Regions from separate parts of the Mesorhizobium sp. M5C.F.Ca.ET.164.01.1.1 genome, predicted to be linked through region 1. Evidence: riboswitches for the same ligand, from Rfam matches in the RefSeq annotation. Region 1 holds a riboswitch; each other region holds the start of a gene.
The links. Region 1 has a riboswitch for thiamine pyrophosphate ahead of thiB (thiamine ABC transporter substrate binding subunit). Riboswitches for the same ligand answer to the same signal wherever they lie in the genome.

Region 1 (10,506 bases):
TGATCACGATCGGTATCGCCGCCTGCTCGATCGAGACGTTGATCGCCGTCGTGTAGTTGAGCGCCGTGTAGAAGATCGCGTTGAAGAAGGTGAAGCCGCAAGCGCCGAGCCCGCCAAGCAGCAACCAATGCTTGCGCACCACCGGCCAGTCCTCGCGCAGCGTTCGCCAGCCGAGCGGCAGCATGATCAGAACGGCCAGAACCCAGCGCAGGAACACCAGCGTCATCGGCGAGACGTGGTCGACCGCCAGCTTGCCGGCCACGGAGTTGCCGCCCCACAGCAAGGTGGTGAACAGCAGGAACAGATAGGCGGTTCGATGCATAGCTAAAATTTCCAGCCGGGAGGGCAGGCGAAGGGTCTTTTGCCGACCTATTGTGGTGGTTCGCCCAAGTAAATGATGTCAAAGGCGAAAATTGTTGTGCCTGAGGGCGCTTTCGGCGGTAAAGAATGGTCGCGCTCGCCGGGTCTTGACGTTATAGAGCGACGTGCGTCCACTGGACGGACAAAGTACGCGTCTCAGGCTTGAATGTTCGCATCGTGCTTTCCGAAAATCGATTCCGATTTTCCGGCCTATGCGATAGAAGCCTGTCGTTTCGAACTATTTCAACCCGCTCCGAGCGGCGCCTCAAGGGAAAAGAAACATGGCCAATGTGGTGGTCGTCGGCTCGCAATGGGGCGACGAGGGCAAAGGCAAGATCGTGGACTGGCTGTCGGAACGCGCCGACGTCGTCGTACGCTTCCAGGGCGGCCACAATGCCGGCCATACGCTGGTCGTCGACGGCAAGGTCTACAAGCTGTCGCTGCTGCCGTCCGGCGTGGTGCGGCAAGGCAAGCTGTCCATCATCGGCAATGGCGTCGTCTTCGATCCGCACGCCTTCGTCGCGGAAGTGGCGAAATTGAAGGCGCAAGGCGTCGAGGTGACGCCGGAGCGCCTGAAAATAGCCGAAAACACCGCGCTTATCCTGTCCTTGCACCGGGAGCTGGACGGATTCCGCGAAGACGCCGCCACCAATTCCGGGACGAAGATCGGCACGACCCGTCGTGGCATCGGCCCTGCCTATGAGGATAAGGTGGGCCGGCGCGCCGTCAGGGTGATGGATTTGGCGGATTTGGAAACGCTGCCCTTGAAGGTCGACAGGCTGCTGACGCACCACAATGCGCTGCGCCGTGGGCTCGGCCACGCCGAAGTCACGCATGACGCAATTATGAGTGAGCTGATTTCGGTCGCGGACGAGATCCTGCCCTATATGGACCGTGTCTGGAAGATCCTTGACGACAAGCGCCGCGCCGGCGAACGCATCCTGTTCGAGGGCGCGCAAGGCACGCTGCTCGACATCGACCACGGCACTTATCCGTTCGTCACCTCGTCCAACACGGTAGCTGGTCAAGCCGCCGCCGGATCCGGCGTCGGCCCGGGTGCCATCGGCTATGTACTCGGTATCACCAAGGCCTATACGACGCGTGTCGGCGAAGGTCCGTTTCCGACCGAACAGAAGAACGAGATCGGCGAGTTCCTGGGCACGCGCGGCCATGAGTTCGGCGTCGTCACCGGCCGCAAGCGCCGCTGCGGCTGGTTCGATGCCGTGCTGGTTCGTCAGGCCGTGGCCGTCAACGGCATCAAGGGCATTGCGCTGACCAAGCTCGACGTGCTCGACGGGCTGGACGAGATTAAGGTCTGCACCGGCTACCGTCTCGATGGCGAGGCGATCGATTATTTGCCGGCCAGCCAAGGTGCGCAGGCGCGCGTCGAACCAGTCTACGAGACGCTGGAGGGCTGGAAAGGCACCACCGCCGGCGCCAGAAGCTGGAACGATCTGCCGGCCCAGGCAGTCAAATATGTCCGTCACATCGAGGAGCTGATCGGCGCGCCGGTCGCACTCCTTTCCACCAGCCCTGAACGGGACGACACAATACTTGTGACCGATCCGTTTCAAGACTAGATTCCAAGCTATTCCGGGCATCGCGGCCGCTTTGCGGGGGCCGGCCCAGAAACGAAATGCAGGTCGACTGAAGCATGGCAGATTTTGTTGGTGCTCTGAAAAAGACGCTCGACGGCCTTGGCAATCCGACGCCGGAAATACGCGCGAGGGTCTATGACAAGGCCCGTTCGACGATCGCGGACAAGCTGGCCAAGAACATACCGCCGTTGGCGCCTTCGGTCGTTGCCCAGCACAAGCGCACTCTGGAGGACGCCATCGCCAGCGTCGAGCGGGAGTACGCCAAGCCTGCGCCGGCATCCGATCCGCTGTCGGAGCTGGAGGACATCTTCTCCTCCATCGACCGCAACAAGAACCAACCCAGCCATGTCCGGCAGCCGGCAAAGGCCGAGCCGGCATGGCAACCGGCAAAGACCGAGCCGACATGGCAGCCGGCGCCTGCCGCCAAAGCCGCGCCGAATTGGCAAAAACCGCCATCCGTTGCTTCTCCTCCAGAGCGCACCGATGCGGTGCCTTCGGACGCGGATTTTCCGGCGGCGGACGAGAAGAGCGATACGTTTCGAGACGATGTCTTTGCCAACGACGAGGAGCCGGCGCCGGACACCTTTCAGCGTCTGCGTCCTGCCGAGCGCAAGCGCAGCTATGGCGGGCTGATCGCCGCTGTCATCGCTTTGCTCGTCGTCGCCGGCGGCGGCTACGGCGTCTGGCTGAACAAGGACGCGTTCAGCAACATGATGGGTCTCAACAGCACGACTGTTGCAACCATAGAACCGTTGGTGAAGCCGACCCCTTCCGAGCCGGCTACCGAGGCTGCGGCAAGGCCCCCGGCCGCAGCGGCTCCAACGGATGCCGAGGGCACAAAGTTCACCCAGCGGCTGACACCGGAGGGGGGTGAGGTCGATCCCGGCCCCGCTTCAGGACAAAGCGGTATCGGAGAGGGCGAATCCGTCGCAGCACTGACCACACCGCCGCCGGCCGCACCTGCGCCTGCAGCGCCGGCCGGCGATACGCCAGCCACGACAGCGCCCGCCACGCCGGGCGCTGCCCCCACAACACCGCCTGCCGATGAAGCAACGCCGGCGCCGGCGGCGCCGACCGACAGCGCAGCCGCCCCGGCAGCGCCGGCCCCGGGTGCTGCGCCGGCCGCGCCGACAGCCGCGCCTGCGGAAACCGCGCTGGCGGTCGGCCAAAAGGCAATCTTCTACGAGGAGCGTACCAGCACCGCCCAAGGCTCGGCCGAGCCCGGCAGCATCGTCTGGTCGCTGGTGCAGGAATCGCCCGGCGGCAATCTGCCGCCCGAGCCGGCAATCCGCGCCGAAGCGAGCATTCCGGGCAAGGACGTGCAGCTGCGCATGACCATCCGCCGCAACACCGACCAGACACTACCGGCCAGCCATATCATCGAGATGATTTTCCTGACGCCCGATGGTTTCGACGGCGGCGGCGTCGACAATATCCTGCGCGTCGCCATGAAGGGCTCTGAACAGGATGCCGGCAGCCCGCTGATCGGCATCCCGGCGAAGATCGCCGACGGCTTCTTCCTGGTCGCTCTCAACGACACCAAGGCGGACGAAGACGCCAATCTGACCCTGCTCCGGGGGCAGAACTGGATCGACGTGCCGGTCGTCTACAAGACCGGACGGCGGGCGCTGCTCACCATGGAAAAGGGCATTCCCGGCGAGAAGGTGTTCGACGAGGCGCTGAAGGCCTGGCAAACAAAAACGGCGGGCTGAGGCCGGCTCACCAGCCTCAACGCTCCCTTTGGCTCAGAAGCCTTGGAACAGCATGTCGAGTGCGGCCACGATGTCGTCATGACGACTGGAAAGATTTCCTTCGGCAGCAGGCAATTCAAAAGCCATCAAGGCTGACATGAATTGAGTGACCATGACATGGTCACTGCCGTTGATCGTGAGGTGGGGTTTAGCATGCCATCCCTACCCCTCCATCTCCTCGCGCAGCATCTCCAGCTCCAGCCATTCCTCCTCGAGCGCTGCCAGCGTGGCGCGCTCCTTATCGAGCGCGGCGATGGTCTGCTGGAATGAGGCCGGGTCGCGCTCGTAATAGGCCGGGTCGGCGATGTTGTTCTCCAGCCGTGAGATCGAGGCGTTCACCGCCTCGATCTTCTTCGGCAGTGATTCCAGCGCGAATTTCTGCTTGAACGACAGTTTCTTTGCTGGACCCTTCGGCGCAGCTGCTTCGGTCCTGCCTGCCGCCGCCATTTCGCTGGTCTCCGCCTTCGGCCGCGCCTTGCGATCGTCCAGCCTGGTGCCGCCGCGCTGCGCCAGCATGTCGGAATAGCCGCCGGCATATTCGATCCAGCGGCCGCCGCCGTCCGGCGCGATCAGGCTGGTCACGGTGCGGTCGAGGAAATCGCGGTCGTGGCTGACCAGGATGACGGTACCGGCAAAACCGGCGACCAGCTCCTGCAGCAGTTCCAATGTCTCCATGTCGAGATCGTTGGTCGGCTCGTCGAGCACCAGCAGGTTCGCCGGTCGCGCCAGCACACGGGCGAGCAGCAGCCGCGCCCGCTCGCCGCCCGAAAGCTCGCGCACCGGCGTGCGCGCCTGTTCCGGCTTGAACAGGAAATCCTTCATATAGGAGACGACGTGGCGCTGCTCGCCATTGATGACAAGGTTCTCGCCGCGCCCGTCGGTGAGGTATTGCGCCAGCGTTTCGGCCGGGTCGACCGCCTCGCGCTTCTGGTCGAGCGTGGCGATCTCCAGATTGGTGCCGAGCCGCACCGAGCCTGAGTCCGGCTTCAATTCGCCGGTCAGCATCTTCAGCAGCGTCGTCTTGCCGGCGCCGTTCGGGCCGACCAGGCCGACACGATCGCCGCGCTGGATGCGGGTCGAGAAGCCCTTGACCACGGTAAGATCGCCAAAGCTCTTCTCGATGTTCTTGGCCTCGATCACCAGCTTGCCGGATTCGGCGGCGTCGCTGGCCACCATGGTCGCCGCACCCTCGGCGCCGCGATGGCCACGAAAACGCTGGCGCATGGTCTGCAGTTCGCCGAGCCGGCGCATGTTGCGCTTGCGCCTTGCCGTCACGCCGTAGCGCAACCAGTGCTCCTCGCGTACGATCTGGCGGCCAAGCTTGTGCTGCTCGCGCTCTTCTTCTTCCAGCACGTTGTCGCGCCATTCCTCGAAATGGCCAAAGCCCTTGTCGAGCCTGCGGGTCTGGCCGCGATCGAGCCAGACAGTGGCGCGTGACACGCGCTCGAGGAAACGGCGGTCGTGCGAAATGACGATCAGTGCCGAAGAGGTGCGGGCAAGCTCCTCCTCCAGCCATTCGATGACCGACAGGTCGAGATGGTTTGTCGGCTCATCAAGGAGGAGAATGTCGGGCTCCGGCGCCATGACGCGGGCAAGGGCAGCACGGCGCGCCTCGCCGCCGGAGAGATCGTTCGGCGGTTCCTCGCCGGACAGGCCGAGATGCTCTATCAGATAGGTGGCGCGGTAGGGATCGTCGGCGGGTCCGAGCCCCGCCTCGACGTAGGCGCGGACGCTGGCGAAACCGTCCATGTCGGGCATTTGCGGCAGGTAGCGCACTGTCGCCGAAGGCTGGCGGAACACCTCGCCGTCCTGCGGCTCGATCAATCCCGCAGCGATCTTGAGCAACGTCGACTTGCCCGAGCCGTTGCGGCCGACCAAAGCGATCTTGTCGCCCGCCGACGACGTCAGTTCCGCTCCGTCGAGCAGCGGCGTGCCACCGAAGGTCAGTTTTATCCCGTCGAGATTGAGAAGTGGCGGCGCCATGTCAGCTTTCGGTAAGGGGGAATGGGTGGGCGAGCAACAGCGCGCGGCCGCTGCCCAGCGCGATTTCGAGCCGGCCCTTGACCTCATTGGAAATGGTCAGCGACGAGCCGAACGCCATCTCGATATGGTTCAGCGGCCATTTGGCGCCGGTCACGGTCAGGCCGGAAAGGTCGGAAAAGCCGAGAATCGAAAACAGCGTGCCATCGGCGTAGTCGAAGCCGGCCTTTCCGCGAGGCAAGGGGATGCCTTCCTGTGCGCCGCTGCTCAAAAGCACCTCCGTCCCTGCCTCGGCCAGTCGGACGCTGAGCGCCAGGTGCAAGAAGGCGTGGTCGGTCCGCTTGCCACCGAACGCGCCGGCAAGCACGAGGCTGGTCGCGCCGCGTTCGAGCGCGGCGGCGATAGCCAGTTCGCCGTCGGTCTTGTCCTTTTCTGCCGGAAACACCTGGCGGGGTACGGCGGCCAGCTCGTCCGGCAAATCCGCCGGCACCGAATCGAAGTCGCCGACCCAGAGTTCCGGCGTCAGGCTCAGCGTCCGGGCATGGCTCATGCCGGCGTCGGCGGCGATGACACGCGTGCCAGCGACCTGGCGGTCGAGCAGCGGGGTGCGGATAAGATCGCCGCCAAGCAGGATGGTGAATTTGCTCATATGCGTGGCCCTTACCAGCCCTGCTTGCGAAACGGAAGGCCGCGTTCCGGATGCCCGGCAAACTTCCGCTTGCGCCACGCCTGGGCCGGGCCTATGTGTCGAAACGCTCTAACGGGGTGCTGGACGCGATCTTCGCGGACCAGCTGAGAGGCAACCATGCCAACCCGCTGAACCTGATCCGGTTTGTACCGGCGGAGGGATTAGACGTTTCGGACAGCCCGACGCCTCAATTCCTTTCAACGTGAACGAAGGAGGCGCCGATGCGCGCGTTTTTATACACTCTTGTTTCGGCAATGCTGCTTGCGGCGGCCGTTCTCGCCGGCATCGGGCCGGCATCCGCGCAGGAAAAACTCACCGTCTATACCTATGAGAGCTTCACCGCCGACTGGGGTCCAGGCCCCGCGGTGAAGAAGGCCTTCGAGGCCGAATGCGGCTGTACTCTCGAATTCGTCGCGGTCGCCGACGGCGTCGCCCTGCTCAACCGCGTCAAGCTGGAAGGCGCCGCAACCAAGGCCGACATCGTGCTCGGCCTCGACACCAATCTGACGGCCGAAGCCAAGGCCACCGGCCTGTTTTCGCCGCATGGCGTCGTCATCGACGTCAATGTGCCGGGTGGCTGGAGCGACAATATTTTCGTGCCGTTCGACTATGGCTATTTCGCTGTCGTCTACGACACCGAAAAGCTAAAGACCCCGCCGAAGAGCCTGAAGGAATTGGTCGAGGGCAATGCCGATGAGAAGATCGTCATCCAGGATCCGCGCACCTCGACGCCCGGTCTCGGCCTGCTGTTGTGGGTGAGGTCGGTCTATGGCGACAAGGCGCCGGAAGCCTGGGCCAAGCTTAAGGCAAAGGTGCTCACCGTGACGCCGGGCTGGAGCGAGGCCTATGGCCTGTTCACCAAGGGTGAGGCGCCGATGGTGCTGTCCTATACCACGTCGCCGGCCTATCACATGGTCGCCGAAAACACCGAACGCTATCAGGCGGCGTCCTTCGAGGAGGGCGAGTATCTGCAGATCGAGGTTGCCGGCATAACCACCAGGGGTGCGAACAACCCGTTGGCCAAACAGTTCCTGACTTTTATGAGCGGGCCGAAATTCCAGGATGTGATCCCCGAGACCAACTGGATGTTTCCTGCCGGCAAAACTGACAAGCCGCTCAATCCGGCCTTCGACAAGCTCGTCAAGCCGACCAAGACTTTGCTGTTCAGCCCCGAAGAGGTCGCCGCCAACCGCAAGGCCTGGGTCGACGAATGGCTGTCGGTGATGAGCAAGTAGCTTGTGGATTGAAAGATGATCACTCTACGGCGCCCCCCCTCTGTCCTGCCGGACGTCTCCCCCTCAAGGGGGAGATCGAATGTCACTTCCGCTTTCGCCAATCGCAACAGTCGAAAGATTGAGGCGAGGGTAAAGCAGCCAATCTCCCCCCTTGAGGGGGAAATGTCCGGCAGGAGAGAGGAGCGTGGGCGGGAACTCGGCCTCAGCCATATTTTCTGCTTCGACGATCGTTGAACCAGGCAGGGCGGCATGCATACCGGATATCCTGCCGATCCCCGCGTCACCGCCGGCACCATCGCGCTTGCCGCTGTTGCGCTGCTGATCGGCGGAGCGTTCGCCGGGCTCATCCTTGAAGCTACACGCAACCCGACCGGCGCCGCGTCGACTTTCGATTCCTACCTCTTCCGTGTCGCCCGTTTCACGCTGTGGCAGGCTTTGCTGTCGACACTGCTTTCCGTCGTGCCGGCGCTGTTCGTTGCGCGGGCGCTGTCGCGGCATCCGCGCTTCTTTGGTCGTGGCTTGATCCTGCAGCTCTTCGCCGTGCCGCTTGCGCTGCCGGCCATCGTCGCCGCACTCGGCATTCTGGCTCTCTATGGCCGTGCCGGCTATTTCGCCGGCGTGCTCACCGCGATTGGCGGTCAGGGCTGGCCGGGCATATACGGCCTGTCCGGCATCCTCGTAGCCCATGTCTTCTTCAATCTGCCGCTGGCGACGCGGCTGTTCCTCGAGGCGCTGGCGACAGTGCCGGCCGACCAGTGGCGGCTGGCGAGCCAGCTCGGCATGGGCGCCAGACCCGCATTCCGGTTGATCGAATGGCCGACGCTGCGTGCGGCACTGCCAGGCGTCGCCGGGCTTGTCTTCATGCTCTGCATCACTTCCTTTACCATCGTGCTCACGCTGGGCGGCGGGCCGCGCGCGACCACACTGGAGGTCGCCATCTATCAGGCGCTGCGTTTCGATTTCGATCCTGCCCGCGCAGTGACGCTGACACTGCTGCAGATCGCGCTGACCTTCATCGTGGTACTTGCATTGGTGCGGCTTGGCGCCAACACCGTCGGCGACACCAACCTGCCGGTGGCACCGCGCCGGTATCTTTCGGCTGGTACGGCCGAGACCGTGCTGAACGCAGCATCGATCGTTCTGGCATTGCTGTTCGTCGCCGGGCCGATGGCGGCCACGGTGACGTCAGGCCTTGGCGCCGATCTCGGCCGGCTGGCGGCCGAGCGCGCGGTGCGGCAGGCAACGCTGACCAGCGCCGTGCTCGCCTTGCTGGCGGCGCTGCTTTCAGTGGCGCTGTCGCTGTCGCTCGTCATGGCACGACGTGCGCTGGCCTTGAGGCGTCGCGTCGACGCCAAGACGCTGCTCGAATACGCCACCGATACCGGCGCCGGCTTTGTCCTCGTCGTGCCGCCCATCCTCATCGGCGCCGGCTGGTTCCTTCTCCTGCGTACTTTCAGCGATGTCTTTGCCATCGCCCCTGTCATGGTCGTCGCCGTCAACGCAGTGATGGCGATGCCGTTTGCCATTCGCGCCATTCGCCCCGGCTATGATGCGGCGAGCGAACGCCACGAACGGCTCTGTTTGCTGCTTGGCATTTCGGGCTGGGATCGGTTCCGGCTGGTCGACTGGCCGTCGCTGCGGCGGCCGCTCGCCACCGGTTTCGCATTCGCGATGGCTTTGTCGCTCGGCGATCTCGGCGTCATTGCCCTGTTCGGCAGCGACTCCCTGCAGACGCTGCCCTATCTCTTGCTGTCGCGCATGGGCAGCTACCGCACTATGGACGCGGCAGGCCTGGCATTGCTGCTCGGCCTGGTCTGTCTCGCGCTTGTCCTGGCCGCGGACTGGCTGGGACGGGGAGAAAAATCATGACGCTCAACAGCGAAAGCGGTACGGCTGTGCGGCTGGAAAAGGTCTCGTTCAGCTATGGTGAAGCGCCGTTTTTATTCGATGTCGAGTTCGCCGCCTCGAAGATCACCGCCATCATGGGGCCGAGCGGTTCGGGAAAATCGACACTGCTCAATCTGGTGGCCGGCTTCGAGACGCCGCGATCGGGCCGCGTGCTGATCGGCGGCGCCGATTTCGGCGCCAAACCGCCTTCGGCGCGGCCGGTGTCAATGGTGTTCCAGGAAAACAATCTCTTTGCCCATCTTTCGGTCGAACGAAATGTCGGCCTTGGCCGCTCGCCGTCGCTCAGGCTGACCGAGGCCGACCACGCTGCAGTCGCCGCGGCGCTCAAGCGCGTCGGCCTTGCCGGCAAGCAACAGCGCCTGCCGCGCGAACTCTCCGGTGGCGAGCGGCAACGCGTCGCGCTCGCCCGCGTCCTGGTGCGCGACCGGCCGGTGCTCTTGCTCGACGAACCGTTCGCCTCGCTCGGACCGGCCTTGCGCGACGACATGCTCGATCTGGTAGCCGACGTTCATGCAGAGCGGCGCATGACGGTGCTGTTCGTCACGCATCAGCCGGAGGATGCCCACCGTATCGGCCAGGACATGGTGTTCCTGGACAATGGAACGGTTGCCGCAACCGGGACTGTCGCCGATTTTTTTACCAAGGCTGGACCGGAAGCCTTCCGGCACTATATCGGTGCAGGTCCGTTTGGCGCGGGATCACGAGATGTTGCCCGGAAGCGGACATAATTTACGGCCAAACCGGCTTCAGGCGATGTGGTGCTTGCTTGCCATGGTCAAAGTAGTGTGGCTAGGTCCTCCGATACTGGTCCGGCATAGGTTGTGATTTGCCACTTCGGTGTCATGCGTGCTCGTGGGCGCGAAGGACGCTGTGGCAGTTGATTGTGCGTATGATCCTTTCTGAAAATCGATGCCCGATTTTCGGGGCCATGTGCTGAGACCCGAAAGGAAGCTGTTCTGCCGACCGGCACCGACAGAGTGAGAAGG
Region 2 (10,506 bases), 1.4 Mb from region 1:
CCGCGGCGTAGACCTCGCCGGCGGGCACACGAATACCCTCCGTGTAGAGTTTGAAATGGTGAATGGTCGCTTCCATCGAGCGTTTCATCGTCGCCCGCGGCGGCGGCGTGATCTTGTGGTTCGCAATTGCCACCGGTCCGCGGCCTTCCGGCGACCGCAGTTTTTCCACGCACTGTTTCATGATCCGGACCGACTGGCGCATTTCCTCCATGCGGACGAGATAGCGGTCATAGCAGTCCCCGTTCTTGCCGACGGGAATGTCGAAATCCATCTCGGGGTAGCACTCATATGGCTGCGCCTTGCGTAAATCCCACGCCGCTCCCGATCCGCGCACCATCACACCAGAGAAGCCCTAGGCCCAGGCGTCGTCCTGCCCGATCACACCGACATCGACATTGCGCTGCTTGAAGATGCGGTTGCCGGTGAGCAATTCGTCGAGGTTGTCGCAGACCTTGAGGAACGGGTCGCAGAAATCCCAGATGTCGTCCAGAAGCTTCGGAGGCAGGTCCTGATGCACGCCGCCGACCCTGAAATAATTGGCATGCATGCGGGCGCCGGAGGCGCGCTCGTAGAAAACCATCAGCTTCTCGCGCTCGGCGAAACCCCAGAGCGGCGGGGTCAGCGCGCCGATATCCATCGCCTGTGTCGTGACGTTGAGGAGATGCGACAAGAGCCGGCCGATTTCGCAAAAGAGGACACGGATGAGCTGTCCGCGCCTGGGAACTGATATTTCGAGCAGCTTCTCGGCGGCGAGGCAGAACGCATGCTCCTGGTTCATCGGCGCCACGTAATCGAGCCGGTCGAAATAGGGCAGGGCCTGCAGATAGTTCTTGTACTCGATGAGTTTTTCCGTGCCGCGGTGGAGCAGGCCGATATGGGGATCGGCGCGGTCGACGATCTCGCCGTCCAGTTCCAGCACCAGCCGCAGGACGCCGTGAGCAGAGGGATGCTGCGGCCCGAAGTTGAGGGTGAAGTTGCGAACTGCGGCCTCGACCATGACGGTGCTCCGCTGTACCGAGTTTACTGCCGAAGCCGCGTGCTCCGGTCCGCCGATCAGGTCGTTGTCTGGATGATCAGCGTCAGCGTGCCATCGCCATCGATGTTGGCAGCGACAACCTGAGAGGAATCAAGCCCGCTGGCCGCCAGCGCCGTTGCTGCCTGCGGCGACGCATCGATCGAACTCTGCAGGGCCAGCAGATCTTCAACGCTGGTCTGAGTGATCACGGCTTCGGCTTGTGTCTTGAGTTCCGGAGGCAAATCCTCGAGGGCGACGATCGCAATGCCAGTAAAGTTCTGGTCGGTGAAACCTTGATCCGGCACGGCTTGGTCGGGCAGCGCCTGGTCAGGCGGCGTCTGGTCGGGCAGGGTTGGATCGGGCAGGGCTTCCGGGGCAGGGGGGGCGATTTGGGGAAGTTGCGGGTCGGTGGATTGCGCGTGGATCGGCTGCGCCAAGGCCAATCCTGAAAGGGCGGCAATTGTCGTCAACATGCGCATGATCGTTCCTTCCGTTTCCGTTTTGCTTGAGGAGGATCACCTGGTGACCACACAACCATCGTGCCGGATTATGGTTCCCGGTCCGTCACGGATATCGCTATGGTCGAGCCTATCCCGTCGTGCGTGGTCGAGTGCATGACACAGAATGTTCAGGTCGCCAGTCCGGACCAGTCATTGGGTTCACTCCTTGCGCAGCTCCGTGCGCTCGTTCGGACGCGGAAGGACGCTGTAGCATTTGGTTTGCGCATGATCCCTAGCGAAACTCATGCATCGGGCCGACGCTACGCAACGGAGAATCGATCGATGACCCATAGCCATGTTCCGTCGTCTTGGCGGCGGGCGACCTCGGCGGTTACGGTGCCGTCAGGAAGACGGGTTGACGTGAGCGCCAAATCTCCGCTGACAACAGCCGGGGCTTGATTTCCGGCAGCAAATTTTCGGCCCGTTGCGGTGATGTCCGCGAAGAGTGCCCGGATCGCTTCGCGGCCCAGCGTCAGTCGCCCCTCACCGCTGTCGACGACGGCGTTGGGTTCAAAAAGCGCGGCCATGCCGTTGATGTCTCCCACCCACTGCCGAGAGATCAGCAGGCGCTCCAAATCCTGGGGATCGCGGGCTGGCTCACGGCTTGGTTCATCGGTCATGGCGAGGACTCCTCCGACGCTCGGTACCAAGCGTTCGATCCTCCGTCAAATTTCGTTGGACGGGTATCCGGCCAAGCTCCGCCATAAGCCGATCGCGAGGTTGAGCAGCTTGGCGGTCATTCTTCCCAGTCGACATCGCGGTCCGCAACGCGCCATTCGGCGGCACCGGCGCGGCACCGGTGGCTGCGGCTGTGGTTGAGGAAGTCGGCGATCCTTGCCGCTGACTTCGCCGAGGGGAAGGTGAGCAACCGATCGCGATGGACGACGGGCTCGCCGGTCTCATTGTCCCAGATCTCGAACCGGCAGCTTGGGTTTGGTATGGCTTCGAAACGGTTCTTCATATCGATGGTCCCGGTAATCGAGGGACCCAGGTTCTGCGACCCCGGCTTACAGATGGCTTACGAGCGTTTTGGATTATGCTTTTGGCAGCGGGCACGCTCGCGCAGGTCGCCTCGATTAGCTTGCCTTTGGCGCGAGGCGCTGCGCGACATGGTCGGCGATCGCCAGGCTTGAGGTCAGGCCGGGGCTCTCGATGCCGAACAAATTGACGAGGCTCTCCACGCCGTGCACCGCCGCGTCCTGGATGACGAAGTCGGCATTGACTTCGCCGGGACCGGAGAGCTTCGGCCGGATGCCGCTATAGGCCGGCTTCAGGCTGCCATCGGCGAGCTCCGGCCAGTATTTGCGGACCTCGTCGTAAAAGCGCTCGCCACGCGCTGGATCGACGCGATAGTCGAGTTGATCCGTCCATTCGACGTCAGGCCCGAAGCGGGCGACGCCGTCGAGGTCGAGCGTCAGATGCACGCCGAGCCCGCCGGGTTCGGGTATGGGATAGACCAGTCGCGCGAACGGCGCCCGGCCGGCGACTGAAAAATAATTGCCCTTGGCGTAGCGTAGTTCTGGCACGAATTGCCGGTCGAGCCCGACAAGCGAGCCGGCAAGTGCCGTGGCGCCAAGCCCGGCGGCGTTGATGAAGCGCGCGGTGGCGATTTCAAAGCGCTCGCCGCTGGTGCTGTCGACCGTGTCGAGCACGATGCGCCCACTCTCGATGCGGCCGGCGACGATGCGGGTGTTGAGACTGAGTGTCGCCCCGTGCTCCTCGGCGTCGCCCAGCAGCGCCAGCATCAGGGCGTGGCTGCCGATGATGCCGGTCGCGGGAGACAAAAGGGCCGCCGTGCATCGCAGCTTCGGCTCCAGCCTGCGCGCCTCGGCGGCGGTTAAGGGCGTCAGGTTGCCCGCGCCGCAAGCAGAGGCGTTGGCCAGGATGGAAGCGAGCACCGGCTCCTGTCCGGCATTCGTGGCGACGATGAGCTTGCCGCAGCGCGCATGCGGCACCGCCCGCTCCTGGCAATAACGGTAGAGCCTTTCCCGGCCTGCCACGCAGAGCCGGGCCTTCAGCGATCCGGCCGGATAGTGGATGCCGGCATGGATAACCTCGGAATTGCGCGAGCTAATCCCGGTGCCGATGGCGTTCTCGGCTTCGAGGATCAGGGTGTCCATGCCGCGCTGCGCCATCTCGCGCGCGATCGCGAGGCCGACGACCCCGGCGCCTGCAACGATGCAGTCGACATGGTCCACGATCAGGCCACCTCAGCCTCGATGTTGTGCCTGGTGAGCCGTTTAGGAATGACGGCTCGGCGATGCGCACAGCCGGCTTGTCGCAGGTTCTCGCGTTTTGCGGCCTCGAAGTTGAAATTCTGCATGTCTTCCGTCCATCCGCCAGCGCTTTCGAAAGGGCTTGACACCCTTACAAGAAACAGATGCAGCAAACAGCATTAATGCCAGAGGGACCTGCCGATGCGCGCCGAACGGCGGCAAGGACGCACGTCCCGGCATGCAGGACAGGAACCATCATGGACGCTCGACCGAATTCTCCCGAGGCTCGCGACATCAGCTACCACATGCACGGCTACACCAATGCCCGCAAGCATGAGGAAGCAGGGCCGCTCGTCATCGAGAAAGGCGACGGCATCTATGTCGAGGATCTCGCCGGCAACCGCTATATCGAAGCAATGGCCGGGCTTTGGAGCGTCGCGGTCGGCTTCTCCGAGAAGCGGCTGGTCGACGCGGCGGTGCGCCAGATGTCCAAGCTGCCTTACTATCACGACTTCGGTTCCAAATCGCATTCGCCGCTGATCGATCTCGCCGAGAAGCTTGTGCAGATGGCGCCAGTGTCGATGAGCAAGGCGTATTTCACCAATTCCGGCTCCGAGGCCAACGATACGGCCATGAAGATGATCTGGTACCGGTCCAATGCGCTCGGCCAGCCGGCACGCAAGAAGATCATCAGCCGCAATCGAGGCTATCACGGCGTCACCATTGCCGCGGCAAGCCTGACCGGACTGCCCAACAACCACATTTCCTTCGACCTGCCGATCGCCAATGTGCTGCACACGTCGACGCCGCACCACTGGCGCGAGGCGCTGCCAGGCGAGAGCGAAGAGCAGTTTTCGAGCCGGCTTGCCGACGACTTGGAAAAGCTGATCCTGGCCGAGGGCCCGGAAACCATCGCCGCCTTCTTCGGCGAACCGATTATGGGCGCCGGCGGCGTCATCGTTCCGCCGGCCGGCTACTGGGACAAGATCCAGGCGGTGCTGTCGAAATACGACATCCTGCTCGTTGCCGACGAAGTCATCTGCGGCTTTGGCCGAACCGGCGAAATGTTCGGCTCGCAGACCTTCGGCATCAGGCCCGACATCATGGTGCTGTCGAAACAGATCTCTTCATCCTACCTGCCGATCTCGGCCCTGCTGATCAACGAAAAAGTCTTCGAGCCGATTGCCGACGAAAGCAATCGCATCGGCACCTTCGGCCACGGCTTCACCGGCGGCGGCCATCCCGTTGCGGCCGCGGTCGCGTTGGAGAACCTGAAGCTGATCGAGGAGCGCGATCTCGTCGGCAATGCGCGCACGGTCGGCGCGCATATGCAGAATCGGCTGCGCAAGTTCGCTTCGCACCCGCTTGTCGACGAAGTGCGCGGCGTCGGCCTGATCGCGGCGGTCGAACTGGTCGGCGACAAGGCGGACAAGACGCCGTGGGAGACGGCCGGCGCGCTGGGCAGGCTCGTCAACGGTTTCATGCAGCAGAACGGCGTCATCTCGCGCAACATGGGCGACGCGCTGGCCTTCTGCCCGCCGCTGATCATCACCGAACCCCAGGTCGATCAGGTGGTCGATGCGTTTGAAAGATCGCTCGAAGGCGCGGTCAAGCAGGTCGGGTCACTGAACTGATCAGGTCGTCCGAAGGCAGAGGCTGAATGGGGGTCGGTGATTGGCGAAAGTCGGCAGCTTCGCTGGCGGCGCCACGCTCGGCAATTGGTCTGAAGCGATTGCCCTGGACCGTACTTGAACATCGTTCGCGCAGCTGCTACGTCGCCCATATCGACAGGGGCGCTCCGTATTGCCGGGGCTGAGATGGAAGGTGCAAGCCTTCGGTCCCTCAAGCTGATCTGGGTAATGCCAGCGGAGCGAGGCGACTATGTTTTCAGGTGCACAGATTTCCCTGTATCCGATGTGCGACGATTTCGTCGGCGTCATCCTCAAAGCAATTTCGGCGATGGATTTCTATCGGCCGAATTTCCGCATTGAGACCGACGACATCTCGACGCTGATCGTCGGCCCGCCGGAACAGCTTTTTCCGGCCATACGCGATCTGTTCGCCTCGGCGGCGGCAAGTGGTGTGCATTGCGTCTTGTCGGCGACGGTGTCGCGCGGCTGCCCCGGCGAGCCCGACGATCCAATCTGCACACCGATTTCCGGCAGCAGCCACGAACTCTCCCTGGCCGAGCGCATCGGCGCGGCGCGGGCGCATGTCGACGGTGCGAAAAAGCTCGAACAAGAGGTCACCGCGCAGTTCTCGCTCTATCCGCTCGGCGAAGGCCATCACATGGACGAGATCTACGGCTGCATCGACTTCCTCAAGACTTCGGGCGTCTTCGACAAGTCGAAGAACTTCTGCACCAAGCTGAGAGGCGACGCTGGGCCGGTGTTCGCGACGCTGTCGGAAGCCTTCCTTCGCTTCGGCGCGCCGCAAGGCCATGTCGCGCTCGACCTCACAGTGTCGGCGAACAGCCCGAGCTAAGGTGTGTCGATATTCAGGTGATGCCGGCCTGCGAACGGCGGTTCCCTGCGCTTCCGGTGCTCACGTACTTTAGTACGCTCCGCTCCGGTTCTCGGAAACCATCATTCTCGGCGCGGCCTGACCTGAATCTCAACACACCGGGTTGCTCTATCATTGGCGGCCGAAACGGCATCCGGAACGACCACCAGCTTGCCGACAAAGTCCTTGGCGATGAAATCCGCCTGGGCGCGGTGGAAATTGGAGAGCTTGTAGACACCGCCGACCAGCGGCCGGATCTTCTTCTCTTCGATGTAGCGGACGATACGGCGAAAGTCCGCACGCGTGCCCTGGCTGGAACCGTGCAGCTGCAACTGCTTGAGATACATGGTGCGCAGGTCGAGTTGCACGACCGGGCCGGCAATCGCGCCGGCCGTTGTGTAGCGGCCTTCGGGCCGAAGAATGCGCAAAAGGTCGTTGAAGATGGCGCCGCCGACCAGGTCGGCAACCACGTCGATCGGCTGGCCTCCGGTCGCCGCGTTCACGGCGGCGGGCAGGTCAGCCACGCCGCGGGTGATCACCGCCTCGGCGCCGATGTCGAGCACGGCCTGTTCCTTGCCCTTGCCGACGACGGCAAAGGGGATGGCGCCGCGCGCCCGCGCCAATTGCACGACGCCGGAGCCGACGCCGCCCGACGCGCCGGTGACCAGCACGCGCTCGCCAGCCCTTAGTGCGGCGCGTTCCAGCATCTGTTCGCCGGTGAGATAAGCGCAGCAGAAGGTGGCGAGTTCGACATCGGCCAGCTCGGTGGCGACGACATGGGCGTTCTCGGCCGGCACGGCCTGGTATTCGGCATAGCCGCCGTCGCGGCCGTGGCCCATATAGTCGATGTCGGCGAGGGAATCGTCGTCGCGGTTGTAGATCGAGAAATCGACCATCACCCGCTCGCCGATGCGGGCCGAAGAAACACCGTCGCCGACCGCGACGATGTGCCCGACGGTGTCGGTGCCCTGGATGCGCGGGAAGGTCAGTGTGTTGCCTTGCCGCCGCCAGGTCGACACGGCGGCAGCATCTTCTTCCGTGCCATAGGCACCCTGGCGCACCCAGACATCGGTGTTGTTCATGCCGCAAGCGGTCACCTTGACCAGCACTTCGTCAGGCGCGGGCGAAGGCACTTTCACGTCGGTGCGGTAGACGAGCTTTTCCGGCCCGCCGTGGCCGACCAGCTGCACGGCGGCCATGGTGGCGGGGAGGGTCTTGGTCATCGCGCTCATATCAGCCTTCAGACGTTGGCAAACACGCTTTTCACCGCATCAGCCGTTTTTGACACTACGATGTCGGCCTCTTCGCGCGTCAGGCAGAGCGGCGGCGCGAAGCCCAGAATGTCCCCCTGCGGCATGGCGCGGCCGATGACGCCGCGCTCGCCAAGGGCTGTCGCGACCTGCGGCCCGATCTTTTGCGAGGCATCGAAGAACACGCGGTCGTCCCGGTCGGCGACGAATTCGATTGCCGCCAGCATGCCGTCGCCGCGCACCTCGCCGACATTTTTGTGGCCGCCGACGGCTTTCGCTAGTTCGGCGCGGAAATAGGCGCCGGTCTCGCCGGCGTTGGTCACCAGGTCCATCTCGTCGATCAGTTCCAGGTTGGCGACGCCGGCGGCGACGCAGATCGGATGCGCCGAATAGGTCCAGCCATGACCGAGCGAGCCGAGCTTGTCGGAACCCTGCACCAGCACCTGCCAGACCTTGTCCGAGACGATGACGCCCGACAGCGGCGCATAGGCCGAAGTCAGGCCCTTGGCGATGGTGATCAGGTCGGGCTTGATACCGTAATGGTCGGAGCCGAACATCGTGCCCAGCCGGCCGAAGCCGGTGACCACTTCGTCGGCGACGAGCAGTACGTCGTACTTCTTCAACACTGCCTGGATTTTTTCCCAATAAAGAGCGGGCGGCGGCACTATGCCGCCGGTGCCGAGGATCGGCTCGCCGATGAAGGCGGCGACCGTGTCCGGGCCCTCAGCCAGTATCATTTCCTCCAGCTTGTCGGCGCAGTATTGGGAAAACTGCTCCTCGCTTATCGAGCGGTCGGCGCGGCGGAAGTAGTAGGGCGCCTCGGTGTGGAGGATCGGCGCGCGCGGCAGGTCGAAAGCGTTGTGGAACAGGTCGAGCCCGGTCAGCGACCCCGTCATGACGCCGGAGCCGTGATAGCCGCGCCAGCGCGAGATGATCTTCTTCTTCTCCGGCCGGCCGAGCACGTTGTTGTAGTACCAGATCAGCTTGATATTGGTTTCGTTGGCGTCGGAGCCGGAGAGGCCGAAATAGACCCTCGACATGCCTTGCGGGGCGCGGTCGATGATCATCTTGGAAAGCGTGATCGAGGCCTCGGTGCCGTGGCCGACATAGGCGTGGTAATAGGCCAGGTTCTTGGCCTGCGCGGCGATGGCATCGGCGATCTTCTGCCGGCCATAGCCGACATTGACGCAATAGAGCCCGGCGAAGGCATCGATGCTCTTGCGGCCATTATTGTCCCAGATGGTGACGCCTTCGCCGCCGGCGATCACGCGGGTCGGGCTCTCGCCGCGCGCGTGGGTACCCATATGGGTCGAGGGATGGAAGAAGTGGTCGCGGTCCCAGGCGGCGAGTTCGTTGGACTGGTCGAGCATCTTTTTTACTCCTGAGGAAAAGTGTCGGGCGCGGCTTACGCGACGTCAAGGCAGAGATATTTGAGATCGGTAAAGGCTTCGAGCCCGTGGCGCGAGCCCTCGCGGCCGATGCCGGACTGTTTGACGCCGCCGAAGGGGATCGGCGCCCCGGTGATCTTCACGCGGTTGATGGCGACCATGCCATAGTCGAGCGCGCGGCCCATGCGCAATTGGCGGCCGCCGTTCTCGGTGACCACGTAGGCGACAAGCCCGTATTCGGTGGCGTTGGCGCGAGCGATGACCTCGTCTTCACCGTCGAAGGGCGTGGCGGCGGCGACCGGACCAAACGTTTCCTCGCGCATGATCAGCGCGTCGTCGCTGACATCGGCGAGCAGGGTCGGGCGGTAGAACAGCGGTCCTGCAGAATCGCGTTTGCCGCCGGTGAGGCAGCGTGCGCCATGGGCGAGCGCATCGGCGACCTGCTCCTCGACCTTCTTGACCGCGCGCTCATGCATCAAGGGCCCGATGTCAGTGTCATCAGCCAGGCCATTGCCGGTCCGCAGCATCTCGATGCGCCTGGCGAAGGCGGCGCAGAAACGATCGTAGATCGGGCGCTGGACATAGATGCGGTTGGCGGCGAGGCAATCCTGGCCGGAAGTGGCGAATTTGGCATCGACGGCTATGGTCACAGCCTTGTCGAGATCGGCGTCGGCGAAGACGATCAGCGGCGCGTGGCCGCCAAGCTCCATCACCAGCCGCTTCATCGTCGGCGCACTTTGCGCGGCGATCAGCCTGCCGATCTCGGTCGAGCCGGTGAAGCTCATGGCCCGGACGCGAGCGTCTTCGCACATCCGCCCAACGATGGTCGAAGCCTTGCCGGTGAGAACGTTGAAGACGCCTGCCGGCAGGCCGGCGCGTTCGCCGAGCTCGGCCAGCGCCAGTGCCGACAGCGGCGTTTCCGACGAAGGGTGCGCGACGATGGTGCAGCCGGCGGCAAGGGCGGCCGCCGCCTTGCGGGTCAGCATGGCCGCGGGAAAATTCCACGGGGTGACAACGCCGACGACGCCGAGCGGTTCGCGCCGCACCATCATCTCGGCGTTTGGCAAGTGGCTGCTGACGCTTTCGGCGTTGAGCCGTTTTGCCTCCTCGGCATACCACTCGACGAAGGAGGCGGCGTAGTCGATCTCGCCAAGCGCTTCCCTAAGCGGCTTGCCCTGTTCGAGCGTCATCAACAGCGCCAGATCATCCTTGGCAGCGATGATCAGGTCGAACCATTTTCGCAGAATTCTCGCGCGTTCCTGTGGGAGAGCCGCGCGCCAGGAGGGAAAGGCGCGGGAGGCCGCGTCGATCGCCTTGCTCGTCTGCCTGCTATCGAGCGCGGCAACAAAGGCGACGGTGGCGCCGGTGGCAGGATCGGTCACCTCAAAACTCTCGGCGGCTTCACTCGCAGTCCAGTGGCCGTCGACATAGGCGAGTTCGCGCAGCAGCCGGCGGTCGGCGAGGCGGTCAAGCGCTTCATGGCGCTGTGGGCGGGCAAAATGCGCGGACATTTCGATGTCTCCCGTTCGAAGTGATACAGGAAGATTATTCGCGCGACCCAGACAGAGAGGCTGTTTCGGCGCCCGCGCGTAGAAAGATTGTCTCTATTGCATCGCTCGGGCGGACGATCTCTCT
Region 3 (10,506 bases), 640 kb from region 1:
AAGGCGGCTCGGAACTCGGCGAAGGTCTCCGGCGGCACGTCCTCAAACTGGTAGCATTTACCGCTGGCCACGAACCACACCGAGAGGACTTTGCGCTCCGGATCGTATTCCGTTTTTTGTATCGAGGTGGACGGCATGACGTGACTACTCCGATCAGGGAGAGAGTCCATCTGAAGTTGCCTGCGCCCCACGGAGGGAAGGACGCGGGCTGATCGGGAGGGACACCGATCTCGCAGCATTGGTTCATAGGAGAAGATGCTGCAGGAGCCGAACCCCCTCCCGGAGCTGGTGTTCCGTACGGACGTCAAAAAAAGCCCGCCGCACCTTTCGGCACGGCGGGCGATCAGTCGTTCACCAGGCACAGGGTGGGCGGGGGCGGGTGTGCCCGATCGTAGGAACCTTACGCACGCCGGCTGCGTCGCGTCTACCAACCGGCGGTTGGAGGGATCGAGCGCTAGTTAGAGGAGCGTAGCAACCCCTCCTCCTCGGCAGCAGCCTCGAAGGCCTTCCTAACGTCGTCGGGCGTGCGCTCGCCTTCAATGAGAGCCATGCAGACCTCGACGGCCTCCTTCCACTTAAGTCCCCGCTTCGTCCACTTCATGAGTTCCGCAGTCGCACCCTCGGTGCAGACGTAGGTGAGCCCAGGTTGTCGGTTTGGACCGGAGGGTGAAACCAATGGATAGCACCTCCTACTCGGGCGAGAGATACATCTCCGCCTCCTTAGCGGCAGCCACGAAAGCCTTTCGTATCACATGAGGGTCAATCGGATCGCCCTCCAGTGCTGACAGGCAGAGGGTCCACGCCTTGTACCAGCGAGGTCCTCTCCGGGTCCACCTCTTGAGCTGCTCAAGGGCTGCCCTCGTATTGTTGCAGCCATGCCTGACACCGTCCGTTTCAGTCTTCACGAACACCGGAGGGACGAACCAAAGACTTGCCATGATACCTCCTACTCAGGCGAGAGATACACGCTCGCCTCCTTGGCCGCCGCCTCAAAGGCTTCACGGATCTCTTGGGGGACACTCTGCCCTCGAACGCGTCAACGCATGATTGGACCGCTTTCGTCCACTTCGGCCCCTTTGTGTCCCACACCATCAGTTCCTCGGCGGCTCCCTCGACGTGGCTGCCCCCATGGCGAATGCCCGAACGGTTCGCTTTCAAGTAGACCGGGGGAGAACCAGAGGAGACTCATGAGGGTAAATTGGGGGATGCTCACATGTTTGGTAGAGGCGGGATCACAGCGGCGGTTCGGTCGATCTCTCCGACCGGCCTCATTTCCGGTCATGGCCAAGTCGGCCTACGCCGAGCCTGGAACATTAGCAGCCACTAACTGTTATCGGGGAACCAGTGGGTCAACCCCTGCCCCGCCCAGCCCACTGCAGATCGGGAGCAGCCGGTCGGCCGCGCTCTCAGGAGCGCGGGTCCTTCCTCCGCCTCATTGGCCGCTCCCGATGGCGGGCGCCGTGCTGCTAGGCTTTGGGACTCACCGGGAAACCGGGGAGGTGGTCATGAGAGTTATTACCGCTCTAGCATGTGTCGCCTTGATTGCAGGTTGCGCAACGGCGGGCCCCCCAGGGCCCCAAGGGCCTGTCGGTCCACAAGGTCTGCCCGGCAAGCAGGGACCTAAAGGTGCAATGGGAGCTGCGGGTCCATCGGGGAAGGACGGCGTCAGCGGTTGGGAAATCACCCAGTATGCAAGTGCGAATGATACTAGCCCAGACAAATCCGCACAGGCTTGGTGTCCCAAGCCAAAAGTCGTCATAGGTGGCGGTGCCAGCGCGTCAAATTCAAATGCTCTGATTTCTAGGAGCTTGCCGGTTACTTCCCCAGCTCCAGGGTGGGTAGCACAAGCGCATGTAGCCGCTACGCCCCCAACAGCTTGGACGCTGACCGCATACGCCATTTGCGCGCTTGTCAAATAGTCGGCGCTTGGCCGGGCCGGTGAACTTTGCGTTGTCGCGCCTCCTGCAGCGATGCGTTCATTATTCTCTCTTGCGATTCACATGCCGGAGCGCCTCTTCGAGTCCCCTTGCAAGCTTACTGACTTCGTCATTGGCCCAGAAGTGCATGAAGAATAGCCGCGGCTCCTCGTTGTGTAGGGCAGTGATTTCGATGTCGTGCGAGCGCAAGGCGCGCACCACAGGATTTACCTCGCTTGCCGTGAGCACGAAGTCGCCCTTCCGGGCCAGCACTGAAATCCAGTGTTAACGTTGTTGGCGGGTGAGAGGATGCGGCCCGCAGCTTGAGAGTGTAGGGTACAGCTCGCTGCCAGGCACGGAGGCGGAAATGAAATTGCTTCGGATTGCGCTCTTGTGCACGGGCACGATCAGCGTAGCAATGCCGGCCGTTCGCGCTGAGGATCAGCTTGTTCCGCCTAACCACGTAGAAGCGCCACAGCCGGCAGTTCATTGCGAGGGCCAAAACTGCCTACCACCAGCCGATCACCCTGTCGAGGAATGCAAGGGGCAAAATTGCTCGCCGGCTCCGCCGGTTGACCCAGGCCCGCAGATTGAACAGGTCGACTGAACAGCATCAGCCGAACACCCGACTACGAAGGGTAATCGCGGATCCGTGGAGAAGGTTGGATTCCGGTTCCACTCCCTCTAAAGCAGCATTCGTCTGCTTGCGCTTTCGCGCGATCTGCCGGCGAGGCGGACGCGATTGAAAAGCCCGCGCCTCCGGCAGAGGACGCGGGCTGTGATCGGCGGGAGGATCCGATCTGGCAGCATTTTGTCTGCGGCTGCAGAAGCCGAACTTTCGTCGCTGGCCTGTGTTCCACGCGGAAAACAAAAAACCGCCGCACAAGGATCGGTGAAATAGGTGGCGTTGCTGCTCGGCAAGACGCAGCAATCTTGCTAAGATCGGCAGTGGGAGGAGACGGACGTGCAATCGCTGCCGATAGCCCATCCAAGCGTAGCCAAGGCGACTGCCGGCGTATCGCTTCCTCTCGCCTATTCCACCGCGACGCTCTGCTGGCTCCTGTCCGCCGGCGTCTACATCGCAGCCAAGTGGGTTGCCCCCGAAATGCCGCCTTGGGCGCTCTGCTTCTGGCGGCTGGCGCTCGCCTGCGCGATCCTGCTGCCTATCGTCCATCGTCATCACGGGGCGATGCTCATGCTGATCCAGTCCCGGACGATCGAGGTGCTGGCCATCGGCGCGATCGGGCTGACCCTCTGTCAGGGCATGATCTACACGGGCCTCAGTTACACCGACGCGACGACCGCCGGCATCATCATGGCGCTGTCGCCGATCATGACCATGGTGCTTGCCCGCTACGTGCTCGGCGAGCCCCTCGGCGTCTGGAAGGCTCTTGGCGCGCTGCTCGCTTTGGTCGGGATGGTGGTGATCGTAGCGCGCGGCGACCTTACCGCGCTGATGCGGCTCCAGTTCAATCCCGGCGAGTTGTGGATCGTCGGCAGCGCGTTTTGCTGGGGCCTCTACACCGTGCTGCTGCGTCGCTCCAAATTCGCCATCGAGCTTCTGCCGATGGTGGTCCTGCTGCTAGGAGCCGGCGCGCTGGCCGCACTGCCCCTTTATCTCTGGGAGCTGTTTTCCGGCGAACGTTCGGCGCTGCATGCGAGCGGCCTTCTGGCACTCGCCTATGTCGCTGGTCCGGGCGGCGCTCTGATGTATTACCTCTACAACCGCAGCGTCGAGACGCTTGGTGCCGGGCGCGCCAGCATGCTGCTCTATCTGCAGACTGTCTTCGTCGCCGTGCTCGCTTATCTTTTCCTTGGGGAAAGCTTGCACGACTACGACCTCGCCGGCGCTGCCTTTATCGTCGCCGGCCTGCTGCTCGCCACCGCGATCAAGCCGAGGCAGCGCACGGTGCATGTCGCGTAAGGAACATCCGCACAGCCGAACCGAAGACGGCGCTAGCGATTAAGAGCCGAGGCGCACATCACGCCAGATAACGTTCGACGGTTTCGCTTGGATCGGCGGTCCGTCTGCGGCATGCATCCGGGCTGGCGGGCAGCTCTCGTCGCTTCGCTCGTGCTGGCAGGGCTTTCCGCCGCGCTCGCCGTGCTCGTTGCCCTGCCGCTCGCCTGGTTTCTCTGGCGGCACGTGGTGCCGTGGGCGAATATCTTCCGCCTGCTCGGCGTGGCGCCTTTCATCCTGCCGCCTGTTATCACCGCGCTCGGCCTGTTGACCTTCTGGGCGATGGCCGGCTCCTACGGCGCGCCATGGACGGCAGTCATCAGCCACGCGATCTTCTTTGTGACGCTGCCCCTGGTTACGCTGTCGCTCGGCTTCTCCACTATCGACCGATCTCTGGTGGAAGCGGCCTCGATCATGGGCGCCGACAGCCGGACAGTGCTTCGAACGGTCCAGCTGCCGCTGATCTTGGAGCGCCGTTCTGGCATCTGTTCGAGCGCCAGATGCAGCCGCGTCGGCTTTTAGATCTAAGATGCGCAGGTCCATCCGGGGCGTATTGTCGCTCAGGCAATCAGGATCGCGACCGTTTAGGTCCTCACCTTCTGAGATACAGCCATAGGGTCGTCGGCGCCAGGACCGCGGTCAGCGCCACCGGCGTGATCAGGGCGAGGACGACCTGACTGAGTGTCGCCCCGCCACCCATCAGCCCGCGCAGCGCCGTCGTCATCAGCGACACCGGGTTGACTTCGACGAAGGCCCGCAGCCAGTTCGGCATGGTGCCGGGGTCAACCATGATGTTGGAGGCGAAGACGAGAGGGAACAGGAAAGTAAAGCCGAGCGTCATCACCGTGGTTGGCGTGCGGATCAGCAGGCCGAGCACGATGAATACCCAGCCCATGCCGAACCCGATGGCAATCAGCATGGCGAAGGCGGCAAGCACGCCGGGGATGCCTGCCTCAGGCCGGTAGCCTAGGATCAGCCCGATGGTGAGAATGATCGAGGCGGCAATCAAATGGCGCAGGATGTCGCCCACCATCAGGCCGGCGAACGGAGACAGCGACCAGATCGGCAGCGATCGGAAGCGGTCAAATAAGCCCTTGCCGAGATCGGTCGACAATCCCATGCCCGAATAGACTGCGTTGAACACCACGGTCTGAACCAGGATGCGGGGTAGGAAGAACTGCAGGTATTCCCCAGGCGAACCGGCAAGCGCACCGCCGAAGACGAAGGTGAAGAGCAGCGTGAACATGATCGGAGTCATCACCAGATCGAAGAGCTGCTCTGGCACATGCTTGAATTTCAGCACAGCGCGCCATCCGAAGACGAGCGCGTTGGAAACGGCTGATGGGGTTCTAGGTCGGGCGACGCTTTGCAGCCGCTGCAGGGATGTCGTGTCGATCATGGCTTGTCGCCTTCCTTGCGGCTTTCACCCACGCCCGGCTGGCCCGTCAGCGCGAAGAAGACCTCCTCGAGGCTGGGTTGGCCCATGGAGAAATCCGACAGCTCGATGCCGGCGGCGACCAGATCGGCCAGCGCCTCGTTGGCGGTCTTCGCTGTGCCGGCAAGGACGGAGAGCTCCGCGCCTTCGGCACTGCGTTGGACAGGATGTTCCAGCCGGCGTTCGAGAATGGTCGCCGCTTGGTCCAGCCGTGCCACATCGGCGAGCGCGACATGGAGAAAGCCGGAGCCGGTGGCCGCCTTCAGTTCGCGGCTGGTACCTTCGGCGATCTTCCTGCCGTGGTCGATGACGGCGATGCGCGCTGCAAGTTGATCGGCCTCTTCGAGATATTGGGTGGTGAGCAGGATGGTGACGCCGGCCTCGGCGAGGCCGCGGATCATGCCCCAGACATCCTTGCGGGCGTTCGGGTCGAGGCCTGTAGTCGGCTCGTCGAGGAACAGCACGCCCGGCGTGACGACCAGCGAGGCGGCTATGTCGAGCCGCCTTCGCATGCCACCTGAATAGTCCCTCACCTGCTTCGTCGCCGCTTCGGACAAGCCGAAAGCCGCGAGCAAATCGTCCGCACGGGCTTTCGCGGCGCGACGGCGAAAACCCCAGAGTCGGGCGAGCAGGACGAGGTTCTCCCGGCCCGTCAAGTCCTCGTCGAGCGAAGCGAACTGCCCGGTCATCGCGATTGCCGCACGGACCTCATGCGGGGCCTGCACGAGATCGTGCCCCATCACGGTCGCGGAGCCGGCGTCGGGGCGCGACAGCGTCGCGAGCATCCGCATCAGCGTTGTCTTGCCGGCGCCGTTCGGGCCCAGGATGGCGAAAATCATGCCGCGCGGCACATCGAGATTGATACCATCGACCGCGCGCAGTTTGCCGAATGTCTTGACCAGGCCGCGGGCGGAAATGGCTGACTGGGCAAGGCCCATAGAAGGCACACCCATAGGAGAAGTATCGTTCATGCAATCATCACGCTAGAGGTTCCGACCATCCGCCTGGCCGCCGAGGCTGAAGAGCCGGTCAGATCATATGTCGGACAGGTATCTACTCATTTCGGTTTTCACTCGATCACGGCGCAGGCCTGACGATTTCCGGCATCACCTGCAGGCTGGCTTTTGTAGTCGTCCTGTCCGCCGTGGATCATCAATACCTTGCCTCGTATGGCCGTATCTCCACCATCCAGCTTGACCACGCTGTTGAAAGCCTGGGCACGCAAAACGCCGTCGGGGCCGACCCGCTGATTTGGCATATCGCCCGCGTGCGGGCCTTTCCCGGTGAGGTATCCATGTTCGGCATTCGTCGGATTGAAATGCCCACCGGCCGAGGCATGGCCGGTCTGATGGTCGCACTTTCCGGTTTCGTGAACATGGAATGCAACCCATTCACCCGCCGGCAGTCCTGTTATCTCCAACGCTATCAGCACGCCGTGCGCCGTCTCGGTCAGCGTGGCCGTTCCGTTCTTCTCGCCAGCCATGTTGACGAATTCGGCTTTCGCGGTCGCGGTGTCCTGAGCCGCTGCAGGCATCGCGACCGCCAGCGCCAACCCTGCTGTTGCAACCAATTTTTTCATTACTCGTCCTCCGGTTGTCCAAGGAAGCCAAACATCAAGGGGGTCTCTTCGTTCCATTTGGGAATTGAGTTTTTGTCTCCGGCACGGCCGCCAGGGAAGCGACGCCGACAACTTTTTCGATGTGCCTCAGTTTACACCCATTCGAAGAGTTGCGCGGTTTGCCAGCCAGCCAGCAGTATGATGAGGATACCAACGAGCCTGAGTAGCGTCTTTTCTGCGATTGACTTCACTACCCATCCGGCCATCGGCGCTGCGACTACGCCGCCAAGGATCAAGCCGGCGACAGAGAGTAGATTTTCCGTTAGCTCTCCTGCCTCCTCCCAGTGGCCGGTTAGCACCGCAAACAAGAAGGTCAGAGACACCGAGAGCGTGATGAGGAACTCGCTGGCATTTACCGTACCAATAACGTAGCGGGGCGTCCCGCCAAAACCGAGAAGGCCCGTTGTTACGATGGGTCCCCATCCGCCACCCCCTGCCGCATCGAGAAATCCACCACCAAGTCCAAGGGGAGGTACCGCGCTTGCAGGGACCGGATTGCTTGGGATACGCCGGAAGGAACGGAACAGGAGCCAAGCTCCGACGAGCGCAAGGTATGTGGTCACATATGGCTTCATGATCGCTCCCTCAAACGAGGTGAGCACAAAAGCGCCGAGAACGCCGCCGAGAACGCCAAACGGCATCAGCCGCCAGAAAAGCTTCCAGTCGATGTTGCGGTGATAGAGGTGAGCCGAACCCGAGGCCGCTGTGGTAAACAGCTCAGCCGCGTGAACTGAAGCCGAAGCGTGTGCAGGAGACACGCCAAACCCCAGCAGTGTTGTCGAGCAAACCACGCCGTAGGCCATGCCGAGAGCCCCGTCCACGGCTTGAGCTACAAACCCTACGAGCGCAAAAAGAATGAACTCTTGCATTTGGCTCTCCAACAAAGCGCGGGTCGCAATTGCCGAAAAGACAATTCACCAAACGCCTGGCATCGACAATGGAGACGACGAACGGGAAATTGTCCACTCGATCGACGCCTTTCCTGTACCTTCAGTCATTCAGCCTCTCAGGATATCGAGCGCGACCTCTCGAGTTGGTTGTTCGGGTAGCCGCACCTCCTCTGACCTGAGGTTTCACGGGTCGGGCGCGGACTTGCAGCTCCGCCCCATATCTGTTTAATTGCCGCCATCCACAGGGGTGCTCCGTATCGTCGGGGCTGAGAGATGGGCTGCAAGCCCGTAAACCCTAGAGCTGATCTGGATAATACCAGCGGAGCGAGGCGGGCGATGTTTTCTGACGTACAGATTTCTCTTTATCCGACGACCGGCGATTTCGGCGGTGTCGTCATCTCCGCGACGCTCGATGCGCTCGACCTTTGTCGCAATCGGTTGCGCATAGGCACAGGCGATATTTCGACGCTGCCGGTCGGCCGGCTCCAGGGCCATGTCACGATCGAGCTTACGGTTTCGGCCAACAGCCCGGCCCCGCGCTGATCTTTTCGCGCCAGGCAGGTCTCGCATGTCCCAATCTTTCTCCGCCGCGCCGCGAATCGCAGCCTTGTTCGCCAAGATCGGACCGGCCCTGCTATCGGTCGGCACGCTGGTTTTGGCTTGGGAGCTCTATGCGCGCATCTCGGGCATCTCACCCACGACGCTGCCCGCTCCGTCACGAGTCCTCGCCCAGGCCATCCACCAGCGTCAGGCGCTGTTCGAGAACACCGTGCCGACGATCAGCGCCACATTGGTGGGCTTCGCCTGCTCGCTGGCCGTTGCCTTCCTTCTTTCGGTGCTGATCGATTTCTTCAAGCCGCTGCGCCGCGCCCTATTCCCGGTCTTCATCATCAGCCAGACCCTGCCGCTGGTGGCGATCGCCCCGCTGATCGTTCTCTGGTTCGGCTTCGGGCTGACGCCGAAGATCATGCTGGTCGCCCTCGTGACTTTCTTTCCCATGCTGGTCGCGCTGGTGCAGGGTTATGAATCGACGGATCGGGACATCTCGGCGCTTCTGAGTTCGATGGGCGCTTCCCGCATGCGCATTTTCCTGCTGGCCCGCCTGCCCTCCTCGCTGCCATATTTCTTCGCCGGGCTGCGCATCTCGATCACCTATGCCGTGGTGGGCGCCATCTTCGCGGAATATGCCGGCGCGGCCAAAGGGCTCGGCATCTACATGCTCAACGCCAAGAACAATTTCCGGCCCGATCTCGTGCTCGCAGCCGTGCTGATCAGCGCCTTGCTCACGCTGGCCCTGTTTGCCGCCACGGTGCTGATCCAGCGCGCCGCCATGCCATGGGAGCGGCTCGATGCCGCACGAAAGTCATGAGCAGGCGGCTGGAGCTGCGCCAGGTCAGCAAGCGTTTTGGCGGCATTGACGTGCTTGCCGGCATCACCCTGCATGTCGAGCCGGGCGAATTCGTTTCAATCCTCGGCCCCTCCGGAGCCGGCAAATCCACGATCTTCAAATTGCTGACGGGTGGTCTCGAAGGCCACGGCGGCGGCGTCGACTTCGACGGGCGGCCATTGGCCGACGCGCGCCGACCGTTTGCCTTCATGCCACAACACGGTGCCCTGATGCCTTGGCGCACGGTTATCGACAACACCGCGCTGGGCTTGGAAATGCAAGGCATGTCCCGCAAGGCGGCGGGCGACAAGGTGGCGCCGCTCTTCGGCGAATTCGGCCTTGCGGGCTTCGAGCAAAAGTATCCGGCGCAGCTCTCGGGCGGAATGCGCCAGCGCGCCGCGCTGTTGCGTACCGTCGTGCAGGACCGCGCCATGCTGTTGCTCGACGAACCGTTCGGCGCACTCGACGCCCTCACGCGCACCGGCATGCAGCGCTGGCTTCAGATGATGTGGGACCGACACCGCTGGACCGTCTTGCTGATCACCCACGACGTGCGCGAGGCAGTCTTCCTGTCCGACCGCATCTATGTGCTGAGCGGCCGCCCCGCCCGCGTGCTGCGCGAAATCGCCATACCTCTTCCGCGCCCGCGCACGGATCTTGCCTCGCCGGAAGCCAGCGCCATCGAAGCCGACATCCTCGATACCCTGCTCGATCCACAGCCCGCCCAAAGGACTTGACCATGCTTTCCAGACGCCTCTTCATCGCTGCCGCATTGATCACCGGGCTCGGACCCGTCAAGTCCGTCCGCGCCCAGCAGACTGTCACCGTCGCACTAGACTGGACACCGAACACAAACCATGTCGGGCTCTATGTCGCCCAGGCGAAAGGCTTCTACGCCGAGGCCGGGCTCGACGTGCAGATCCTGCCCTACAGCGACACTGCGGCCGGTACGCTGATCGCCAACCGCGTGGCCGATTTCGGTATATTGGGATCCATAGGATTGTTCACCCAACGCACCGCCGGGGCCGACCTCGTCGCCACCTACGCAATCATGCAGACAGAAACCGGCAGGCTGGTGTTCAATGCCGACCGCGCCGATATACAGTCCCCAAGGGACCTGGACGGCCTGACCTATGGCGGTTTCGGCAGCGCCTGGGAGAATGCGCTGATCGGCACCATCATCCGCCATGATGGCGGCGAGGGCAAATTCGAAACGGTGACGCTGGGCACCTCCGCCTATGAGGCCTTGGCCAATGGCGCAGTCGATTTTACGCTCGAAGTCTACACTTGGGAGGGGATC

Region 2: linked by a shared signal. The riboswitch ahead of EN807_RS13880 (YkoF family thiamine/hydroxymethylpyrimidine-binding protein) and the one ahead of thiB (thiamine ABC transporter substrate binding subunit) in region 1 are both predicted to bind thiamine pyrophosphate.
Region 3: linked by a shared signal. The riboswitch ahead of EN807_RS10165 (hypothetical protein) and the one ahead of thiB (thiamine ABC transporter substrate binding subunit) in region 1 are both predicted to bind thiamine pyrophosphate.

What each region holds. Positions count from the first base shown of each region.
Region 1 covers NZ_SRTG01000001.1:1,420,401-1,430,906, forward strand. The annotation lists gene EN807_RS06865 (DMT family transporter) at 1-322, opposite strand, end outside; gene EN807_RS06870 (adenylosuccinate synthase) at 642-1,940, shown strand; gene EN807_RS06875 (hypothetical protein) at 2,015-3,670, shown strand; partial or broken gene EN807_RS06880 (CcdB family protein) at 3,704-3,847, opposite strand; gene EN807_RS06885 (ABC-F family ATP-binding cassette domain-containing protein) at 3,872-5,692, opposite strand; gene EN807_RS06890 (thiamine diphosphokinase) at 5,694-6,338, opposite strand; TPP riboswitch at 6,441-6,555, shown strand; gene thiB (thiamine ABC transporter substrate binding subunit) at 6,599-7,612, shown strand; gene thiP (thiamine/thiamine pyrophosphate ABC transporter permease) at 7,862-9,481, shown strand; gene thiQ (thiamine ABC transporter ATP-binding protein) at 9,478-10,248, shown strand.
Region 2 covers NZ_SRTG01000001.1:2,828,336-2,838,841, forward strand. The annotation lists partial or broken gene EN807_RS13850 (NADH-quinone oxidoreductase subunit D) at 1-997, opposite strand, end outside; gene EN807_RS13855 (hypothetical protein) at 1,054-1,494, opposite strand; gene EN807_RS13860 (nuclear transport factor 2 family protein) at 1,776-2,135, opposite strand; gene EN807_RS13865 (hypothetical protein) at 2,252-2,476, opposite strand; gene EN807_RS13870 (NAD(P)/FAD-dependent oxidoreductase) at 2,592-3,713, opposite strand; gene EN807_RS13875 (aspartate aminotransferase family protein) at 3,989-5,365, shown strand; TPP riboswitch at 5,511-5,622, shown strand; gene EN807_RS13880 (YkoF family thiamine/hydroxymethylpyrimidine-binding protein) at 5,613-6,215, shown strand; gene EN807_RS13885 (alcohol dehydrogenase family protein) at 6,317-7,465, opposite strand; gene EN807_RS13890 (aspartate aminotransferase family protein) at 7,474-8,853, opposite strand; gene EN807_RS13895 (NAD-dependent succinate-semialdehyde dehydrogenase) at 8,889-10,382, opposite strand.
Region 3 covers NZ_SRTG01000001.1:2,062,874-2,073,379, reverse strand. The annotation lists gene EN807_RS10220 (KTSC domain-containing protein) at 1-137, opposite strand, end outside; gene EN807_RS10215 (DUF982 domain-containing protein) at 455-601, opposite strand; partial or broken gene EN807_RS10200 (DUF1259 domain-containing protein) at 1,980-2,174, opposite strand; gene EN807_RS10195 (DMT family transporter) at 2,881-3,840, shown strand; partial or broken gene EN807_RS10190 (ABC transporter permease) at 3,952-4,344, shown strand; gene EN807_RS10185 (ABC transporter permease) at 4,469-5,275, opposite strand; gene EN807_RS10180 (ATP-binding cassette domain-containing protein) at 5,272-6,282, opposite strand; gene EN807_RS10175 (superoxide dismutase family protein) at 6,381-6,890, opposite strand; gene EN807_RS10170 (sulfite exporter TauE/SafE family protein) at 7,022-7,798, opposite strand; TPP riboswitch at 8,053-8,165, shown strand; gene EN807_RS10165 (hypothetical protein) at 8,156-8,362, shown strand; gene EN807_RS10160 (ABC transporter permease) at 8,388-9,188, shown strand; gene EN807_RS10155 (ABC transporter ATP-binding protein) at 9,185-9,943, shown strand; gene EN807_RS10150 (ABC transporter substrate-binding protein) at 9,946-10,506, shown strand, end outside.